3 linked regions of the Psychrobacter arcticus 273-4 genome follow. The protein of the gene in region 2 interacts with the protein of the main gene of each other region in a pairwise test. Links are inferred from orthologs where the notes say so. Each region holds a gene or a part of one and is shown on either strand. Other genes may lie near its edges.

Evidence for each region.
Region 1: the proteins of grxD (region 2) and PSYC_RS09860 interact in binary tests that used the Escherichia coli proteins (3 or more experiments, as listed by UniProt). The link is inferred for Psychrobacter arcticus 273-4 from one-to-one orthologs.
Region 3: the proteins of grxD (region 2) and PSYC_RS09240 interact in binary tests that used the Escherichia coli proteins (3 or more experiments, as listed by UniProt). The link is inferred for Psychrobacter arcticus 273-4 from one-to-one orthologs.

What each region holds. Positions count from the first base shown.
Region 1 is NC_007204.1:2,352,014-2,356,145, forward strand. What follows is about bases 427-3,165. They hold PSYC_RS09860 (BolA family protein), read right to left. Parts: upstream 2,053-3,165; coding sequence 1,801-2,052; downstream 427-1,800. Other genes in these bases: murA (UDP-N-acetylglucosamine 1-carboxyvinyltransferase), read right to left, coding at 427-1,685; PSYC_RS09865 (alpha/beta hydrolase), read right to left, coding at 2,214-3,164. Also shown: hisG (ATP phosphoribosyltransferase), read right to left, coding at 1-269; more of murA, read right to left, coding at 417-426; PSYC_RS09870 (BON domain-containing protein), read right to left, coding at 3,408-4,088. UniProt on the Escherichia coli protein: Involved in cell resistance against acid stress.
Region 2 is NC_007204.1:1,489,382-1,493,732, reverse strand. Bases 749-3,706 are described here. They hold grxD (Grx4 family monothiol glutaredoxin), read left to right. Parts: upstream 749-2,031; coding sequence 2,032-2,382; downstream 2,383-3,706. Other genes in these bases: mnmG (tRNA uridine-5-carboxymethylaminomethyl(34) synthesis enzyme MnmG), read left to right, coding at 3,415-3,706; PSYC_RS06445 (hypothetical protein), read left to right, coding at 2,621-3,151; ispF (2-C-methyl-D-erythritol 2,4-cyclodiphosphate synthase), read left to right, coding at 1,376-1,882; mnmA (tRNA 2-thiouridine(34) synthase MnmA), read right to left, coding at 749-1,119. In the rest of the region: more of mnmA, read right to left, coding at 1-748; more of mnmG, read left to right, coding at 3,707-4,351. UniProt on the Escherichia coli protein: Monothiol glutaredoxin involved in the biogenesis of iron-sulfur clusters.
Region 3 is NC_007204.1:2,195,671-2,199,760, forward strand. Bases 740-3,436 are described here. They hold PSYC_RS09240 (BolA family protein), read left to right. Parts: upstream 740-1,764; coding sequence 1,765-2,109; downstream 2,110-3,436. Other genes in these bases: PSYC_RS09235 (M48 family metallopeptidase), read left to right, coding at 744-1,556; PSYC_RS09245 (SirB2 family protein), read left to right, coding at 2,182-2,541; PSYC_RS09250 (hypothetical protein), read left to right, coding at 2,692-3,081; PSYC_RS09255 (helix-turn-helix domain-containing protein), read left to right, coding at 3,178-3,436. Outside these bases: more of PSYC_RS09255, read left to right, coding at 3,437-3,696; PSYC_RS09260 (IS3 family transposase), read left to right, coding at 3,684-4,090. UniProt on the Escherichia coli protein: Transcriptional regulator that plays an important role in general stress response. Has many effects on cell morphology, cell growth and cell division. Acts by regulating the transcription of many genes, including dacA (PBP-5), dacC (PBP-6), ampC and mreB.

The sequences.
Region 1 (4,132 bases), 860 kb from region 2 along the record:
ACGCCAAAATCCGCTGCACCGTGTTCAACGTACGTCGGCACATCGCTTGCGCGTAAAATCAATACGCGGACATTAGGATTTGATGTTGGGAAAATAAGTTTGCGTGAGGCTTCAGGATCTTCCAATAATTCAACACCAGCGGCACGCAAAAGTGGCATCGTTTCTTCTAAGATACGACCCTTCGATAACGCAAGTGTTAAGCCTAAAAACTCATCATTTGCTTCATTTAATAAACCACTGGTTGGTAAGCTGTTGGTTACTTCAGTCATAGTGACGCTGGTCCGTGTGCTGATGGTGCTAAAAGTTGTCGCCGTCAAAGGGCATTTTTAATAATATCACGCTAAGCTGCAAAATTATTTTTAAAATATAACGCCAGTATTATTACTGACTGACGTTATAAGTTTTTGGAAGCTATATTAATCATTGCTATTGATACGCTCGATATTCACGCCAAGTGCACGCAGTTTTTTTTCAACATGCTCGTAGCCACGGTCGATATGGTAAATGCGGTCAATTAAACTCTCGCCTTCCGCCGCTGCAGCTGCCATCACTAGTGACATCGAAGCGCGCAAATCAGTTGCCATTACAGGCGCGGCGGTAAAGCACTCAACCCCTTTCACGACAGCAGTATGACCATCTACTTGGATAGAGGCACCTAAGCGGTTAAGCTCAGGGACGTGCATATAGCGATTTTCAAAGATATTTTCGATAAAGGTGCTGGTGCCATCAGCAAGACAGGCAATCGCCATAACCTGTGCTTGCATATCCGTTGGAAAGCCTGGATGTGGCTGGGTGCGGATATCGACAGCTTTTGGTCGACCCTTCATTTGTGCGCGAATCCAATCATCACCGCTAGTAATGATCGCACCCATGTCTTCAAATTTTTCTAGCACGGGGGTTAATAGTAGTGCTGAGGTGTTTTTGGTCAATACATCACCACCTGTCATCAAAGCGCCAGCAAGATAAGAGCCTGTTTCGATACGATCTGGCACGACTGCATACTCACAACCATGCAAACGCTCAACGCCTTCAATAGTCATGATTGCTGTACCAATACCACTGATCTTAGCACCCATGGCGACCAGCATATTGGCCAAATCTACCACTTCTGGCTCAAGCGCACAGTTACCCAAAACAGTTGTGCCTTTGGCAAGTGCTGCTGCCATGATAACGTTTTCAGTACCGCCTACCGTCACCATGTCAAATGAGAACTTACACCCTAACAGCTTGCCGCCTTTTGGCGCTTGCGCGATCACATAGCCGTTTTCTACCGTAATACTAGCACCCATCGCTTCAAAGGCTTTCAGATGCTGATCAACAGGGCGCGAACCAATCGCACAGCCACCTGGCAAGGACACTTCTGCCTCACCAAAACGTGCCAGCAATGGACCCAGTACTAAGATTGACGCGCGCATTGTTTTGACCAAATCATAGGGCGCATAAAAATTATCGATACTTTTGGTATCACAAGTGACGGTATCACCTTGCTTTTGGATTTTGATACCCATGCCACCGATCAACTCAATCAACGTGCGCACATCTTGTAACGATGGCACATTATGCAATGTCGTTGGCGTCTCAGCCAATATCATTGCCGCAAGTAATGGCAAGGCGGCATTTTTGGCGCCTGAGATGGTGACTTCCCCTGCGATACGACTACTACCAGTGATTAAAAATTGATCCATAAAGGTGACAACCTAACGATAAGTATAAAAATAATGAAAAACCGAATCGGTTATCAGTGGCAAAATACTTGCTCATGATAAACAACCCAGTCGTAAATAAGAATCTTAACTCAATCTAGCCTTGTGATTGAACATCCCACTCAGCAGGCGTTAACGCTTGAATATTGAGCGCATGAATATCGCCACTGGCGATTTTATCATTGACCAAAGCATAAACTGTTTGCTGACGCTGCACGGCACGTTTGCCCTCAAAACTGGCATCAACCACACGCACATCAAACTTAGTTCCTTGATTGGCAGCTTGAATAAAAGCATCTGGAAAATGCGTTTGTAAAAATGCAATTAAATCGTCAGCGTTCATGCTCATAGAATATTCTGCCTTAAGGTTTTAGATAGGGTATAGAGGTAAAGTGACGACATTATAACAAGAGTTTGACCATCTTACAGTACTGTCTTACACAACGATGCGTAACCATTACTAGCCTTAAATAAAATCAACACCCATGTCAAACCTGTTAATTAAAACCCTTATTTAAGGGTTTTGTCCAAATAATTTAATACTTGCGCGCGTACATCATTGACCCAGCGCAGTGGTGGTGCCATCGCGCCAATACTGGTGGCATGACTGGCGCCTGCAATCTCACTTGTCTGCACGGTAACGCCGGCAGCTTTTAATGCCTGTGTCATTTTGATGGTATTGGTCGCATAGACGACTTTATCTTTTTCAGCAGTCAATAATAAATACGGCGGCTGCGGCCCTTTAATCTGACGATCTGGCATCACCTCATCGGGTGTCGCATCGGCAGCAAAAGCTGTGACGCTATCAAAGTTACGAAAATCATAGCTATAAGGACCTGCAATACCAATCACTGCACTGATATCTTTTGGCTTGATGCCATAAGGTTTTAAGAAATCCTCATTGACGACTGCAGCAACGGCGTTAAACGCGCCTGCAGAATGGCCAACGACTGCGAAGCGTTCTGGATTGGCATGAAAGCGCTTGGCATTATTATAGCTCCACGCAATAGCTTGCGCCGTATCTTCGACATAATCAGGATAGACATACTCAGGGGCTTTACGATAATTAATAACTGCCGTCACGTAACCTGCTTGCGCCAAGCTCTTACCAACAAAGGCATATTCCTCTTTACTACCACTCTCCCAAGAGCCACCATGGACGAATACCACCATTGGATAATCTTGTTTGATGGTGGTATTCGTTTTCATAGCCTGCGCTAAGGGTTTGGGATAGTAAATATCCAAATCTTGTAACGGCTCGTCACCATACAGAATGTCTTTACTGACCTCAATACCACCATTTGAAGTAATGCCATTAACGATAGCAAGCGCTGATAACGCCTGTGCTTGCTGCGTCGCTAGCGCAATACTGCCCACTGCCAATGCAGCAGTAACCCCTACGCGTATGAGTTTGGGCATGCCTACTTTAGGTCGCTGTACATCATTATTTAAAGCCTTCATAGCAGTATCCCTGTTATATGTCAGTCAGTTATAGATTGATAATCTTACCTGCACTGCATTAACTATATTTAATATTAATATTTTTTGACTGTATATAGTCGATTCTAAATAAAGTAGATACATCATGTTTTAACGCGGCACTGGTATAAATTTTTCTGGCGTGCTGTGCCTGCGCAGACAGAGGCTGCAAAAAATTCATTCCAGTCCCGCTGTATCGTTTTTATACTGGGCTTACTATATATTTTACGGAGTAACGGCGGATTTATCCTCATACATTATGTCATCGTTACCTAGCTTTACGCCTCGATCGTCGACGACAGTAGTTAGTAACACCAATTCTGTAATACCGACCGTGCTATTGGCAATATCAATCAGGTGGCTTTGCTGCGTCGGTGTCATACGACCCATTATATAAACCACGCCATTATTAGTCACTGCTCTGATTTGTGACGCTTTTACGCCATTAGCAGCGGCTGTTTTTGCCATCAGCTTTGATGTGATATAACCATCATGGACAGTTGCGCTATAGCCTTTTGAGGCACCAACTGTCAGCTCGTTGTAGACTTGACGAACGTCTGGCATAGAGCCTACGACTTTACTGACTTCTGCTTTGATTGCCTCAGTTGGTACTTCACCCGTCAATAATACCGCGCTATTAAAGCTATCAATACTCATGCGACTGGTTTGCTGTAAATTTTCCTGCAAACCATAAACGTTAATCTTGACGGTATGCTCAATACTACGATCAAGCAGACGCTGCGGAATGGTGCGCTCAGTCATGGGCACGCCATAAGTACCTTCTGTACTATTGGTCAAATAGTTGGTGCTACAGCCCGTCGTGACAATGCTCGACATTAATATAACGCCTATCGCGGTACGGCGCGGTGAGCCAAAAATAGCAGTGCGCAGATGCATCTGTGTCATGATTTACCTCTTAGTACATGAGTAGTCATAATAAATAATAGTGA
Region 2 (4,351 bases):
ATCAAATATCACACGAACCTCACTGCCGTCAGCATTGACCGCAAATACACGGCAGGCTTGGTCGGGCTGACGATAGCGAGATTTTGCCATACAGCGTAAGCCCTCTAAGCTAAAAATATCTGTAGGTGGCAGACCATCTGTCCAATCTAGCTTATAAGCATGCAGCTCATTGCTCAGCATCATGGGGTGCTCATGACCTTGACCGACGATAAGACGATTGTTATCTAAATCTTTTGCCAATACAAACCATGGTTCTTCGGGACGATCTTTCACACCGCCAATACCGATACCACCGCGCTGACCTAATGTATAGTACATCAGACCATCATGCGTACCAATATTAATGCCATCGTCAGTGACGATATCGCCTTTTTGTGCCGGCAAGTACTGCTGTAAAAAGTCTTTAAAACGGCGCTCACCAATAAAGCAGATGCCAGTCGAGTCTTTTTTATTGGCAGTAATCAAGTCATGTTCTTCAGCGATTTGACGAACGACTGGTTTTTCAAGCTCACCAACTGGGAACAGGGTTTTGGCAAGCTTGTCACCGCCAACCGCATGTAAAAAGTAGCTTTGGTCTTTATTGTTATCGAGCCCACGTAGTAATTGCGCTACCTCAATACCGTCATTATTCTTATAGTTCACACTGCGGCGGGTATAGTGACCAGTAGCGATATAATCAGCGCCAAGGGTTAAGGCGTAATCCAAAAATGCTTTGAACTTAATTTCTTTATTGCATAGGATATCTGGATTGGGCGTGCGTCCGGCTTTGTATTCTGCTAAAAAATGCTCAAAAACGCGATCCCAGTATTCCATGGCAAAGTTTGCGGTATGCAATTTTATGCCAATTTTGTCGCACACCGCTTGCGCGTCTGCCAAATCGTCCATAGCCGTACAGTACTCAGTACCGTCGTCTTCTTCCCAATTTTTCATAAACAGCCCTTCAACTACAAAGCCTGCCTGCTGAAGCAATACGGCAGAGACAGAAGAGTCGACACCACCTGACATCCCGACAATTACATGTTTAGTACTAGGATTGTCAATATAGGTAAGCGTTAGAGGGCGATGGGCGTCAAAAGCAGCAGAAACGGATATGCTTGAGGTGTTTGGCATGGCTGACATAAAGCGGCTCAACTATTTATACTTTGTCCAAGATTTATAATGGCACTGAAGATGAATGCAATAGCTACAATAGTAAGCTGAGCAAGTTTACAGTGCCGGTTTGTCTTTTGGATTGGGTATTATGATAAAATAAGCGTCATATTATACCAGTTAATTGAAACTGGTGGCGAGCTATGGCATCTTACTGGCTATAAAACCGCTTTAAAAATTTAGATAATGGTTTTCAATTATTCTAATCACCATTAATTTACTTGGAATGATAATGATAAAAATTGGTCAAGGCATTGATGTTCATGCTTTTCATAATAATGGTCAGCAGCAGCAATATGTGGTGCTGGCGGGTGTGCCTATTGAGCATACGCACAGCTTACTTGCGCACTCTGATGGTGATGTGGTGTTGCATGCACTTGCTGACGCTTTGCTTGGCGCATTGGCACTCGGCGATATCGGGCAACACTTTCCAGATACCGATGCGGCAAATGCTGGTTTAGATTCACGCGTACTGCTTCGTTATGTGTATGGCAAAGTTTTGGCCGCAGGTTATATGTTGGGTAATGCTGATATTACCGTAATGTGTGAACGTCCAAAACTCGCAGTACATAATTTAGCCATGCGCGCTAATATCGCTAGTGATTTGCAGACCGATGTGAGTAATATCAGTGTTAAGGCAACCACCACTGAAAAATTGGGCTTTACCGGTCGGCAAGAGGGCATTATGGCCAATGCCGTGGTATTATTGGTGCCGAATACGTCAGGCGTTTAATTCTCAATAGCATATCATTGCATCTAATGACTACTGACAGCTATTAAGAGTGCTTGTAATATGGCAATGATTGCCCCATGAAGCAGCCATATGACAAATTTAATGTTACCTGTCTTTTTTATAAATAGTTTTAATTAATAGGAGTTTTTATGAGTGAGCAAACCCCAAATACTGCTGCCAACGATATTGAACAACTGATTCGTAACCAAATCAAAGACAACAAAGTTATTCTGTATATGAAAGGCTCACCGCAGTTCCCACAGTGTGGTTTTTCTGCTAAAGCGATTGAAGTATTGACGCAAATTGGTCGCCCATTTGCCTTTGTAAATATCTTAGAAAATCCAGAAATTCGTGCAACGTTACCACAAATTGCCAATTGGCCAACCTTTCCACAGCTGTGGATTGATGGCGAGTTGATGGGTGGTTCTGATATTATTTTACAAATGTATCAATCAGGCGAGCTTAAGCCTTTGGTTGAAGCAAACAGTCCAGCTGCTTAATATCGACTGCACTTTATATCGATGTTTGATGTTTGAATATCTGAGTGGCATTAAAATGTTGATATATAAGTGACGTTCGAGTCTAAGTACCCAAATCCGAGTCGCCTTATTAAAGGTTGCTCGGATTTTTATTATTCAATGTTTATTGCTCGTAAGCTTGATTGTTTTTGTCGGTTTTATCCCCATATAAGCCTTAATATCACAGCCAAATACGCTAAATCAATAATAAGAGAGTTCTATGACTAATGAATTAAAAAACAGCCAAGCCACTCAAATACAAGAAGCTGAGCAGGCAGCCATTGAAAAACGTCGCGGGCATCTGAAAAGTGAATCATTACGTATTATTGATATTGCAGCCAGCGAGCCCTATTCAGCGCTGAAATGTATTCATCAGTTGAGTGTGGCGGGCGGCGCAACTGAAGCGACGTATGTGGCGATTGAGCAGCGTATTGTCGCTGATCAAGATGCTGCCGGTGCTTATCATCTGGCGTTATTGGCTCAAAATACACCAGACTTACCTATCGATGCGCGTCAGCTTATTGAGCTGGTCGTCAATAAAGGCGATAATGCTCAGCGTTTGGCATTGCTAAAAAACTTACCCTTGCCGCCCGTTGAGACGATTAAAGCATATATATTGGCGAGCGATGATGGCGATGCGATCGGGCAGATGAATGCCTACTTACAGATTAATCCAGAAGGCTATGGCAGCCAACATATGCTAGCGAGTGGGCAGGCGGATCGTATTGTGCCGCTAAGCCCTAACAAATAAACGTTGGGAATAATCATCGGCAAATGCTATCAACGTTAATCAAAACTTCTTAATCATTAATCTCAATAGTTTTTTTGTATAACGTTTTTTAAATGACAAAAAATTGTTATAATTAATGGTTATCTGTTCAGCTAATAGCGGCGCGCGCTCTATTCTAGTCGCTATCTCTTTTTTAAATTCGACTGACACTTATCTACCCAGTTCATGTTATTGAATAATAGCCTGTCGCTAAGCATAGCGTGATCAGTCAAGTGAGGCATTACATGCAATACCCAAAAAATTACGACGTGGTAGTGATCGGTGGCGGCCATGCTGGCACAGAAGCTGCTTTGGCGGCCGCACGTATGGGCGCGCAAACCTTACTGTTGACGCATAATATTGAAACGCTGGGGCAGATGAGCTGTAACCCGGCGATTGGTGGCATTGGTAAATCACATCTGGTGCGCGAAATCGATGCGCTAGGCGGCGCGATGGCATTGGCGACGGACAAATCAGGTATTCAGTTTCGAGTACTTAACAGCCGTAAAGGCGCTGCGGTTCGAGCCACGCGTGCGCAAGCAGATCGCATTCTTTATAAAGCCGCTATTCGTCATACGTTAGAGAATCAGCCGAACCTTGATATCTTCCAACAAGCAGCCGATGACATTCTAGTTGAAAACGGTCGTGCGACGGCGGTTGTGACTGCTACTGGTATTATTTTTAATACGCAAACGGTAGTATTAACCTCAGGTACCTTTTTAGGCGGGGTTATTCATATTGGTCTTGAGAGCTCAAAAGGCGGTCGCGCAGGCGATCAGCCTTCTATTAAGCTTGCTGATCGTTTACGTGAGCTAAAACTACCTGTTGGTCGTCTAAAGACAGGTACGCCCGCGCGTATTGATGCGCGTAGTGTTGATTTTAGTGTGATGGCGGTACAGCCGGGTGATACTCCGCTACCGGTCATGAGTTATATGGGCGATGTGTCCATGCATCCTGAGCAGGTGAATTGCTACATCACCCATACCAATGCGCGCACCCATGACATTATTCGTGAAAATTTAGACCGCTCACCGATGTTCTCTGGCAAAATCGAAGGGGTCGGTCCGCGTTATTGTCCATCTATTGAAGACAAAATCCATCGCTTTGCCGATAAAGACAGCCATCAGATCTTTATTGAGCCAGAAGGCTTGACCACCCATGAGCTGTATCCGAATGGTATTT
Region 3 (4,090 bases), 710 kb from region 2 along the record:
CGTGGGCACGAAATGGTCACGGTGCTTATTTTTGGACTTCTAACATATTAGATAAAGTTAATGATTAAACTGATTAGCTAACACTAAAAATCGCTACAAGCCTCGAAAATTAGACAAAAAAAAGCCTCACTCCTTATAATAAGAAGTGAGGCTTTAGTGCTTTTGCAAGCCATATTTGGAGCGGGAAAAGAGATTCGAACTCTCGACCCCAACCTTGGCAAGGTTATGCTCTACCACTGAGCTATTCCCGCTGAATCAATTGGTAAGTTGTTAACTAGTACGTCTTGATAGGCTGGCTATTTTAGCAAATATTCTGAGCCTGTCAACAGGTTTTTTTTACTTGCTCATGGCTATTGCTGCTTTTAAGCTTTTATTAGGACAATAATTCTCGTATATAATTGATTTTATGGTTTATTTTTTTAACCGTCAATATACAATTATTTTTATAAATAATTACTCTACTGCTCTCTTTAACGTCTTTCATGGTTATTCAAGCAAGCTTATCAGCGATTTATGCATGGATGTCACTTACAATCCTACCTTGTATTGTTACTTTTGCTCTATTGGTTTTCAACAGTTAACATTATTATACTTATGCACAAGAACAATTGAGGTAGAATTCTACTGTTTTGGTGGATTGGGAGCAGGAAGTAGAACGTCAATAATAAGCTTCCCTTGCCTCTACTGTATCAATATTTCTTTTATTTACTTTTATTTTCCTACTTATAGCGAGGACGTTTACTATGAAAAAACTACTTACCACAACTGTCATGGCAGCTTCATTGTCGGCATTAACTTTAACAGGTTGTACTAGCACGACCAGTACGGGCGCCGTTGGCGTTGATCGTCAGCAGCTGCTAATTGTTTCAAGTGAACAGGTCTTGCAATTGTCAGCGCAGAGTTATAATAAGACAGTACAAGAGGCAAGAGCGCGCGGTTTGTTAGATACCAACACAGCTCAGCTAAATCGCTTGAAGAATATCTCTAACCGTTTGGTCGGTCAAGTTGGCGTCTATCGCCCTGATGCGGCAAAATGGCCATGGGAAGTACATACGATTAAATCTAACGACTTGAATGCTTTTGTACTTCCAGGTGGTAAAATCATGTTTTACACAGGCATTATCGATCGTCTGAATTTAACTGATGATGAAATCGCGGCGATTATGGGTCATGAGATGTCTCATGCCTTACGTGAGCATTCACGTGAGCGCCTATCGCGTCAATATGCAACTCAAACTGGTATCGGTGTCGCAGCCAGTATTTTTGGTCTATCACAAGGACAAGCTCAGCTTGCAAACGTTGCCGGAGACTTAGGTCTAAGCCGTCCGCATAGTCGCACCCAAGAAGCTGAGGCGGATCAAATTGGTCTTGAGCTAATGGCACGTGCAGGCTACAACCCACAAGCCGCGATTACCTTGTGGCAAAAAATGCAGCGCGCCAGCCAAGGCGAGCCACCACAATTCTTAAGCACTCACCCATCTAGTAGCAATCGTATCGCTGAGTTGCAGTCATTGATGCCAAAAGTAATGCCGCTCTATCAAAGAGCACGTCGTTAATAGCGTTTTTTAGGCAGAATTTTTGAAGTAGATAATCATAAATCATGACAAGCAGAGCCCATATCATCATGTGGCGCTCTGCTTTTTTATACCTGTCACTGATAGAATGTAGTCCCTTAATACCATGCAGACTCGATATCGGCGTCTGCTATAATGGTGACAATATATTATCTAACGATGATGAAGCTCAATAGAATAAAGGATTGTTATGACTACCATTACACCTACCGCCAATATCACCCCTACTGCCGATGCACTTAGTCAGCAGCTGCAAGAATTGCAACCACTGCATATACAACTGGTTAATGAATCAATGAATCATGCCGGTTACTTTGACGGTAAAGAGAGTCATTTTAAACTTATCATGGTCAGCGAAGCCTTTACAGGCAAGCGCTTGGTTGCACGTCACCAAATGGTTTATCATTTGGCAGATGCTTTATTGACCTCACAAGGCGGTCAAATCCATGCGTTGGCTATCCATGCCTATACACCTACAGAGTGGCAAGGTCAAAACCCTGACAGCCCGTTATGTGCTGGACAAAATAAAGGCTAAATGGTGCTTATTTTTAATAAATCATTAGACGCTATAGATAACAAAATGCAATTTTAAAGGAAACTACATTTAATGAAACACTTACATATGCTCATGGCTGTACTTTTAATTGTGCTGTTTTTATATCAAAGCTATCTGGTATTAAGCTCAAATAAACAAGCACCGCGCGTGGTCAAGATATCTTCGCATATCCTCTACGCCGTTATCATTCTTTCGGGCGTTGGAATGCTGATGCAATTGATGAGTGCCAATGCACCGATACAGTGGGTATTTGCCAAAATCATCTTACTCGTTGCTGCTATCAGTGCCAGTATCAAAGCCTTTAATAGCAATGCAACACCGAGTCAAAGAAAAACTGGTATTCTTATTGCTGGGGCGGCATATGTAGGTATTGTGATACTTGCCTTTACCAAACCGGGTAACTTGTTTTAATGAGTGCTTAGATTTAATGAGTGCTTAGATAAGCAAAAATATTTCTGCAATAAAGATGACAAAATATTCTATGTATTTTCAATATCTTAATCAGATTATTTTTGCTATCTTAAATGAATAAAAACGCAATATTAGCCTGCTGGAGCCGCTATGAAAACTTTTACTGTCGCAACACTACTGGTTTTTGCTCTCTCAGGCTGTGCTTCTACGGGTAATATTACGCCGCAATATATCCCGCCAAGCACCTATCAGAGCTATGATTGCCAAGCATTGAATCAAGAGTATGTCCGTATTAATAGCTACGTAAACGCTACCCGTAACGAGCAATCAACCTTATCAGCGTCAGGTGTGGGTGTTGGGATATCTGCAGGGCGCTGGGGCATCTCCCCTAACATCAGCTTTGGGGTTGGACAAAGCAACAATACCAAAGCTCGTGATGCCAAATTATCGCGCCTGTACGGGGAACGTGATGCGATTATTCAATCAGCGCGTATTCAGCGTTGTAGCTTTGCCAATGGTATTAAGATTTATGGTGAATAGGCTAAAATTAATTTAATTCATCAAGCATAATGAAAAAGCCAATACGTGGTAATGAACTGACCCCCATAAGTTGGACACAACTTATGGGGTATTTTTATGCGTTACAATCTAGACTTTAAGATCAAAATCATCGCATACTACAAGCAAGGACATACCGGACTTGCTACAGGTGAAAAGTTTGCAGTAAACCCCCAATTTGTACGCAAATGGGTAAAGCAATACCAAAGCGGTGGTATAGAAGCGATCAGACCTAAAACCAGTAAAGCTGTCTACAGTGCTGACTTTAAACACCAAGTACTAACGACCCTGTTAAAGCAAGGTTTAAGTCAACCTGAGACGGCACTAAAGTTCAACATCAGCGCACCCGCTCTTATCAGCCATTGGCATAAAGCGTATCGACAGTATGGTATGTCTGGACTCACTCCCAAACGACAAGGTAGAGGCGCCATGACCAAGCCCGTGATCACAAACAAACCAGATGACGACAAAACACCTGCTGAATTAAAGCGTGAACTGGCATACCTGCGTGCGGAGAACGCCTACCTAAAAAAGCTCGATGCCTTGCTCAGGGAAAGGGAACAGGCTGCGACAAAGCAAGGCTCATCGAAGGATTAAGACAGCAGCATCTTTTATCCAACTTACTAAAAGTAGCAGACATGCCGAAAAGCAGTTTCTACTACCATAGAACCATGCTAGGGGATAAAGATAAATACGCTGACTTAAAACAGCGTATCACGGCGCTATACCACAAGCATAAAGGCAGATATGGCTATCGCAGAATGACTGTCGCATTAAAGCATTTAGGTGTCCATCATAATCATAAGCTTATTGCCAAGCTCATGAAACAGTTGACACTCAGTGCAAAGATAAGAAGACAAAAGTACCGCTCCTATAAAGGACAGCAGGGTAAAATAGCAAAGAATTATTTAAAGCGTCGGTTTAAAGCAAGCAAACCACATAAGCGGTGGCTCACTGATATTACTGAGTTTAAGGTAGGTGACCATAAGTT